2 regions of the Hydrotalea lipotrueae genome follow, and region 2 is predicted to be linked to the other one. Evidence: riboswitches for the same ligand, from Rfam matches in the RefSeq annotation. Region 2 holds a riboswitch; the other holds the start of a gene.
What was found. A riboswitch is a leader RNA that binds a small molecule or an ion and turns the genes downstream of it on or off. The one in region 2 is predicted to bind thiamine pyrophosphate.
Positions count from the first base shown of each region.

Region 1: linked by a shared signal. The riboswitch ahead of thiS (sulfur carrier protein ThiS) and the one ahead of JK139_RS08220 (TonB-dependent receptor) in region 2 are both predicted to bind thiamine pyrophosphate.

Region 1 is NZ_JAESDL010000013.1:25,004-29,223, forward strand. It holds gene JK139_RS08955 (single-stranded DNA-binding protein) at 539-889, opposite strand; gene JK139_RS08960 (hypothetical protein) at 1,106-1,486, shown strand; TPP riboswitch at 1,928-2,018, shown strand; gene thiS (sulfur carrier protein ThiS) at 2,086-2,289, shown strand; gene thiC (phosphomethylpyrimidine synthase ThiC) at 2,329-4,194, shown strand; gene JK139_RS08975 (hydroxymethylpyrimidine/phosphomethylpyrimidine kinase) at 4,197-4,220, shown strand, end outside.
Region 2 is NZ_JAESDL010000011.1:51,123-55,342, reverse strand. It holds gene era (GTPase Era) at 1-399, opposite strand, end outside; tRNA gene JK139_RS08230 (tRNA-Met) at 458-529, opposite strand; gene JK139_RS08225 (head GIN domain-containing protein) at 587-1,312, opposite strand; TPP riboswitch at 1,421-1,542, shown strand; gene JK139_RS08220 (TonB-dependent receptor) at 1,608-3,992, shown strand; gene JK139_RS08215 (rhodanese-like domain-containing protein) at 4,050-4,220, opposite strand, start outside.

The DNA.
Region 1 (4,220 bases), on a different contig from region 2:
TTCGTTTCAAATGAATGATTGTTTCAAGTGTATTTACAGAAAATTTGTAATTTTTAAAAAACCTACCCGGCACTATTGCAGCAAGCCTTTATTCGGGTAACATTTTTTAAAAAAAACTGCAATTTAATGTACAGTTAAACAAGGGTTAACGTTTAAAATTACAAACAAATTAGCAGTTGCTTTTCTCTTACATCATTCCATTTATTGGTAACCAATTTTTGGCAACCAAATATCTGCTGTAATCATACAATTGCTGAATTCTGTTATTTTTCCAGCTCAAGCTTTATAAAAAATAATACCACATAATACTACAGCGTAACAATCAATCTCAATTATCCTCCTTTGCAATCCGCTTTAGTTTAATTGCATAAAAATCTGAATTATGTTATACTAACCATGGCAAACCATTAGCATAAAGTAAACAAAACAATAGTTGTAAGGATTTGCTGAACATATACTCTGTTGTTTAACCGGGTAAGTACAGGGAAGGTATATTCTATCGCCCTTCCCTGCTTGTATTGCATACCCGATGTTTGCATTAAGCCTTAACCCCCTGCTTTTCCCCTAACATTAATATTTCGTTTACCTGCACTTCGGTAATGTATTTTTTATTACCCGCTTTGTCGTTATAAGAACGGGAAACCAATTTGCCTTCCAATGCCACCTCACTCCCTTTTTGTAAATATTTCTCGGCAATTTCGGCCACCTTACCCCAGGCAACAATATTGTGCCATTGCGTTTCAGCAATTTTTTCGCCTTTTGCATTGCGATAGGTTTCGCTGGTGGCTACACTAAAACGAGCCATTTTTTTGCCCCCATCTAAATTTTTAATTTCTGGAGCATTACCTAAGTTTCCGATTAACTGAACTTTGTTTTTTAAAGCGTACATAGTTTTACAATTTGTGCTGTATTGGTTTGAACAGCGATGATGAATTTTGTTTATTTCAATTAAAGCCGGCGACGTCATTCCCGCTTCAACAACACAAAATTGCAACGGTTCAAAAACAGGAGTCGGTTTTTAATTATTTCTAATCGTATATAAATGTGTTTAAACGTTTGCACACAGATAAATATTTACTATATTGTAGTTTAAAACCCTTTGCTGATGTCGTTATCCACTCCCATAAAAACCTGTTTGTGTTGTGGTAAGCCTGTGAAAGGCCGGGCCGACAAAAAATTTTGCGATGATGCCTGTCGTAATACTTACAACAACGAACTCAAAGCCAAAAGCCATTACAGCAGTTATGTGCGCAGCATTAATAACAGCCTGATTAAAAACAGGAAAATATTGGAAGAATTACTACCCCAAGCATTGGGTATGATAAAACTGCCGCAGGAAAAATTGGTACAAAAAGGATTTTCTTTCACATACCACACCCATACCTATACCAACAAAAAGGGCGATACCTATTTTTTCTGTTATGATTATGGCTATCTGCCATTAGAAAACAATTGGTATTTATTGGTAAAAAGAAAAGAGGCATAGTGGGGGCTACTCCTTTAATGGAGGTGGGTGGTTGTTGCCTCGATATAATAAAGAAAAGTGGACGCTACCTCTTTTTATACAATACACATTTGATCCGGTGTGCGGTTGGGCTAATTCCGAAGCATTGTTGGGTAAAGATACACTAAGCATACTTGTGTTCAGAAAAGGCTATGTAAATGAAAAGGGGCTTTTTGTAATTGTACAAGGAGCAGGAAGCCTCTGGTAGTAGGCGCTTATAAAACTATGCTATGCTATTGTTAACCAAGCAAAATAGCATTAGTTATTTTTTATAGAACTATCTAATACAATTGGGGTGTGATTCAAAAAAATAATTTTTGGAATAAGCTACTATAATTTATATGTAGTAAAAATTAATTTGCGATTTTTTAATCTGCAGTTTAAAATTTTAATTCTTTTTTATTGTTAGAATACACTACTTTTGAAATGCTTTAGGGGTGCCGAAATACGGCTGAGATGATACCCTTTACCTGATCAGGATAATGCCTGCGTAGGGAAAAGTAAATACTTCTTTTTTTGCTGCTTTTTTGTATTTCCTAAAGTTTATTGGTTCTTTTTTATTTCACCATTATTAATGGTATATGACTATTCATTTAAATGAGGCTCAGATAGAATTATCTGAAGGCCAAACTATTACAGCGCTACTAGATAAACTTGCAATTACTTCATACAATGGAATTGCAGTGGCAGTTAACAATACTGTTATTCAAAAAAAAGACTGGGACGAGTATCAATTACAACCAAATGATAAGCTTGTTTTGATTCGGGCTTCGCAGGGAGGATAATTTAATTATTTAATACTTTTATTCAACACAATTATAAATATGAATAAGGATAAAGAAACGAAAGCTGAAAGCGATCTGATTATAACAACTCCAATAAGTGGTTCAAAAAAAATTTATGTACCGGGTAAGTTGTTTAATATTCAAGTAGCTATGCGGGAAATTCAATTGGGCGATACAATTCATTCCTCATTGGGAAAGGAAGAAGTATTGTCTAATGCACCTGTAACAGTTTATGATACCAGCGGCCCTTATACCGATTCTGCAATAGAAATTGATATAAGAAAGGGATTACCCCGTATAAGAGAATCATGGATCACTGAACGCGGTGATGTAGAGTTATTAAACGATTTCTCATCGGAATATAGTAGACAGCGATTAAATAATCCGGATCTGAAAAGTCTGCAATTTCAACATATTCGAAAACCATATAAAGCAAAGGCATGCAGGAATGTAACCCAATTACATTATGCACGAAAAGGTATTATTACTCCAGAAATGGAATACATAGCAATTCGTGAAAACCAGCAAATAGAGGAAAGGCAAAATAATCCATTGCTTGATCAACAACATGCAGGTAATAGTTTTGGTGCAGGAATGCCAATAAAAAAAATAACGCCTGAATTTGTTAGAGATGAGGTGGCAGCTGGCAGAGCTATTATACCTGCCAATATTAACCATCCTGAAAGTGAACCGATGATAATAGGCCGTAATTTTTTAGTTAAAATAAATACCAATATTGGTAATTCTGCTGTTACTTCTTCTATTGAAGAGGAGGTAGATAAAGCAGTATGGAGTTGCCGCTGGGGAGGCGATACTTTAATGGATTTATCAACCGGAAAGAATATTCATGAAACCAGAGAATGGATCATAAGAAACAGTCCGGTACCTGTAGGAACAGTACCAATTTATCAGGCATTAGAGAAAGTAAATGGTAAAGCAGAAGATTTAACCTGGGAAATTTTTAAAGATACATTGATTGAACAGGCAGAACAAGGGGTAGATTATTTTACAATTCATGCCGGGGTATTACTGCGTTATATTCCACTCACATCCAAAAGGTTAACCGGAATTGTTTCAAGAGGTGGTAGTATTATGGCAAAATGGTGTTTAGCACACCATAAAGAAAGTTTTCTTTACACACATTTTGAAGAAATCTGTGCTATTATGAAAGCTTATGATGTAAGTTTTTCATTAGGAGATGGTTTGCGCCCCGGTTCTATTGCCGATGCAAATGATGCTGCACAATTTGCAGAATTAGAAACACTTGGCGAATTAACAAAAATTGCATGGAAACATGATGTACAAGTGATGATTGAAGGCCCCGGCCATGTACCAATGCACCTGATTAAAGAAAACATGGAAAAACAACTTAAAGAATGTAATGAAGCACCATTTTATACATTGGGCCCTTTAACAACTGATATTGCGCCGGGATATGATCATATTACTTCTGCAATTGGTGCTGCAATGATTGGATGGTATGGAACGGCCATGCTTTGCTATGTAACTCCAAAAGAACACCTTGGTTTACCAAACAAAAAAGATGTAAAAGATGGTGTAATTACATACAAAATTGCTGCACATGCGGCAGACCTGGCAAAGGGGCACCCCGGTGCACAATATCGTGACAATGCGTTAAGTAAAGCCAGATTTGAGTTTCGCTGGGAAGACCAATTTAATTTATCATTAGATCCCGATACTGCCCGTTCCTTTCATGATGAAACGCTGCCTGCTGATGGAGCTAAGATTGCACATTTCTGTTCTATGTGCGGTCCTCATTTCTGTTCCATGAAAATTACACAGGATATTAGAAATTTTAGCGAAGAACAGGAAAAGTTACAAATAAAAGGTATGGAAGAAAAATCAAAAGAATTTAAAGCAACAGGAGCAGAAATTTATAGATAAGCATGACAGCTACAAGACCTTATATA
Region 2 (4,220 bases):
ATGAATGGCATTTTGCAACACTTCTTTGCCCACCTTATCTTTTTTATTCAACACCACAATAACGGGCACTTTTAAATGCAGCGATTGAAACAGGGCATCGCAACTTTCCAAATCGTCGGTAACATCTGCTAATAAAATTGCCACATCCGTATCTTCCAATGCACTTTTCACTGCACCCATCATTTTTTCGTGCAATTTGTATTTGGCTTCAATGATGCCGGGTGTATCTGAAAATACAATTTGATATTCGCCGGGTTTGCTTAAAAACCCTTTGATACGATGGCGTGTGGTTTGCACTTTTGAAGAAACAATAGCCAACTTCTCGCCCAATAAGGCGTTGAGTAATGTGCTTTTACCTGCATTGGGTTTTCCAAAAATACCTACAAATCCCGCTTTCATGATGATAACTGTGTTTAAAAACTAAAAGCCTCACGAATTGAGGCTTTTAAAGTTTTAGTTGCGAGGGGGGGAATCGAACCTCCGACCTTCGGGTTATGAGCCCGACGAGCTACCGCTGCTCTACCTCGCGATTTAATAAGTTGCAAAATTAAGGTTAGTAAGGTGAACTGCCAAAACTAATTTAACATTAGTCTTCTTTTTTAATGGAAGATGCGCCGCTCGACTGAATATTTTGAATAACGGGGTTGCCTTTATATCGTATACTGCTGGCACCACTGGCTTCTAATCGGGTAAAAGTTTTTTCTACATTTACACGAACATTCGATGCGCCGGAAGCAGATACATCGCAGTTGGCTACGGTTAAATCATAACCTTTTATTACACTGGCGCCGCTAACATCTACATTTAAAGTTCCTACCTGTCCTTTCATTGTTGCATTAGATGCTCCGCTTAAGTTAATGGATAATTCAGCTACATTAAAACTGCCTTTTACATAACTGGCACCGGTTGCTTTTAATTTTAAAGCATTTCCTTTTAATTGATCAACAATATTCAACTGGCTGGCCCCTGAAAGCACAATTTTATTTAAATCAGTAACTGTTACATAAGCTTTAATTTTTTTATCGCTCCAATTCCATTTGTTCCAAAAACCACTTTCCGTATAAATGTGCAATACATCATTTTTTACTTCAGTGATAATTTTTGCTTTATCGCCCCCATCGGCACTAATGGCAACGGCATTGGTATTACCTTGTGAAAGGTACACCGTAACAGCACCGGAAACATCTAATCCGGAAAAATTGCCCACCTTCCGTACTTCGGCATTGGCATCATACACCAAATTTTTAACTTCCTGCCCTTTTACAAAAGAAAGCGACAGAAGGATTACCAGCATCAACATTATTTTTTTCATTGTTATTTGTTTAAAGAAATGAAACAAAAAAGTTAGTTTTTACATTGAAACGCAGCACTGCAAAAAAAGTTACACCCTTTTTAAATTTTTACGCATTAATTTTGCGGCAGATTTTCCCCGGGGTGCTGGATTGCCTTGATGGGTTAACACATCAACAACATCCGGCTGAGATAATACCCGTTGAACCTGAACAGGGTAATTCCTGCGAAGGGAAGGTGTACTGCTTATTTTAGTCAGCCTCTCCATTAGCACAGCTCCCTGTTCCCAAATTTTTTAACCATTTAATCAAAAAAAAATGAAATTCTTTTTGGGAACGCTGGCATTTTTGCTTTGTTACGTTAACAGCTTTAGCCAGATAAAAAAACATGCTTTTCTTTCGGGTGTAGTAGTAGATGCACAAACCAAAAAACCCGTTGCAGGCGCTGCTATTACAACGCAAAACAGAACCACCATTACCGGTGATGATGGCCATTTTATTTTCATGAACCTGATAACCGGCAATACTACCGTTGTTGTAAACAGCATTGGATTTGAAGTGTACAAGCGTACCATTCAAATACCTCAGGAAGGACAAAAGTTAGAAATTACTTTAACCAACATTCCATTATTCCTACAGCCTTTAGAAGTGAAGGCCATCCGCGCAGGCAGTAAAGCACCATTTGCAGTTACCAATATCAATGAACAGGAAATTGCCAAAACCAATCTGGGACAGGATATTCCATTCCTCCTCAACCAAACCCCTTCTGTGTTTGTAAACTCAGATGCCGGCAATGGCATTGGCTATACCGATATCCACATCAGAGGTACAGATGCTACGAGAATAAATGTTACCCTTAATGGTATTCCTTATAATGATGCAGAAAGCCAGGGTACTTATTGGGTGGATTTACCTGATTTTGCTTCATCGCTCAATAGCATTCAAATTCAGCGTGGCGTAGGTACTTCCTCCAACGGCACTGGTGCATTTGGCGCTACCATCAACCTTTCTACCAACGAATTTCATGAAAAGCCTTATGCTGAAGTCAATAATAGTTATGGCTCTTTCAACTCCTGGAAAAATACATTGAAAGTGGGTAGTGGTTTATTGAATGGACATTTTACCGTTGATGCCCGTTTGAGCAAAATCAGCAGCGATGGGTATATTGACCGTGCCAGCTCACTGCTGCAATCATTTGCGCTTTCTACCGCTTATATCAACAAAAAAACTTCCATTCGTTTTAATATTTTCTCCGGAAAAGAAAAAACTTATCAGGCCTGGTACGGCGTACCCGATACCCTGTTGGCAAAAGACAGAACCTACAATCCCGCCGGAACAGAAAAACCCGGAGCACCATACGCCAACGAAACCGACAATTACCAGCAAGACCACTATCAGCTATTTCTGAATCAGGAAATCAACAATCGTTGGAATTTTAATACAGCTTTATTCATGACTTATGGCCGGGGTTATTATGAAGAATACAAAGCCGCGCAAAATTTTAGTGATTATGGTTTATCGCCATTTATCGTGGGCAATACGGTACTTGATTCAACCGATTTAATTCGCCGCCGCTGGTTAAGCAACCATTTTTACGGGCAAATTGCCTCACTGCAATACAAAAACGCCAAAGATGAACTCACTATTGGTGGTGGATGGACGCGGTATGAAGGCAACCATTTCGGTAATGTAATATGGGCACAATATGGTGTAACAGAGCCCAACTATCAGTATTATTATTATCCTGCAGTAAAAACCGACATCAATGTGTATACCAAATGGCAACACAATTTTGCAAAGTACTGGTATAGTTTTGCCGATGTGCAATACCGTACCGTTACCCACAATATGCAGGGCTTTGAAGGCAATGGCAATTTAAATGTAAACCGTACTTTTCACTTTGTGAATCCGAAAGCAGGTATTACCTACAGCCACAATAGTTGGCAGGCCTATTTCAGTTATGCCTTGGGTAATAAAGAACCCAACAGAGATGATTTTCAGGCCAGTTTACAAAATCAGCCCGTAGCAGAAACCCTACACGATTTTGAGTTAGGCGTTGCCAGAAAAAATAGCCGTTTTAATTATAGCGCCAATCTGTATTATATGTTGTACAAAAACCAATTGGTGTTAACCGGTATTATTAACGATGTAGGTGCTTATACCCGCATTAATGTTCCGAACAGTTACAGAATGGGAATTGAATTACAAGGTGCATATGTATTTAATGAATGGCTAAATGCGCAAGCTAATTTTAGTTTTAGCAGAAATAAAATAAAAAGCTTTACCGAGTATATAGACAATTATGATACCGGCGGACAAAATGCCGTGCAACACAACAATACAGATATTTCTTTTTCGCCCGATATTATTGGTGGTGTTACCATCAATATTATTCCTGCAAAAAATGTTACCCTTAGTTTGTTAAGCAAATATGTAAGCAAACAGTATATGGATAATACCCAAACCGAAAACAGAAGTTTGCCCGGCTTTTTTACTGAAACCGTTCGCACCAGTTATAGTGTAAAGAATGTAGTATTTAAGGAATGGAATTTTATTCTGCAGGTGAATAATGTATTCAATAAATTATACCAGCCCAACGGTTATACCTATAGTTACATCAGCAACAATCAGTTGTACACCGATAATAATTATTTCCCCATGGCCGGCACCAATTTTATGATGGCTGTGAATATTTTTTTATAAAGATTGTACACAAATTCAACAAAGGAGGTTAGCCGGTTCATCAAGCTAACCTCTTTTTTATCGGCCAAATTTATCTTCCCATGCCAGCATACCACCGGCTAAATTGGTAACATCACTAAAACCTAATTGCTCTAATATCATGGCAGCCTGCATGCTTCTGTTGCCACTTCTGCAGTACACAATAATAGGTTCCTCTTTTAAATCTTCAATCGCTTCAATTTGCATGGT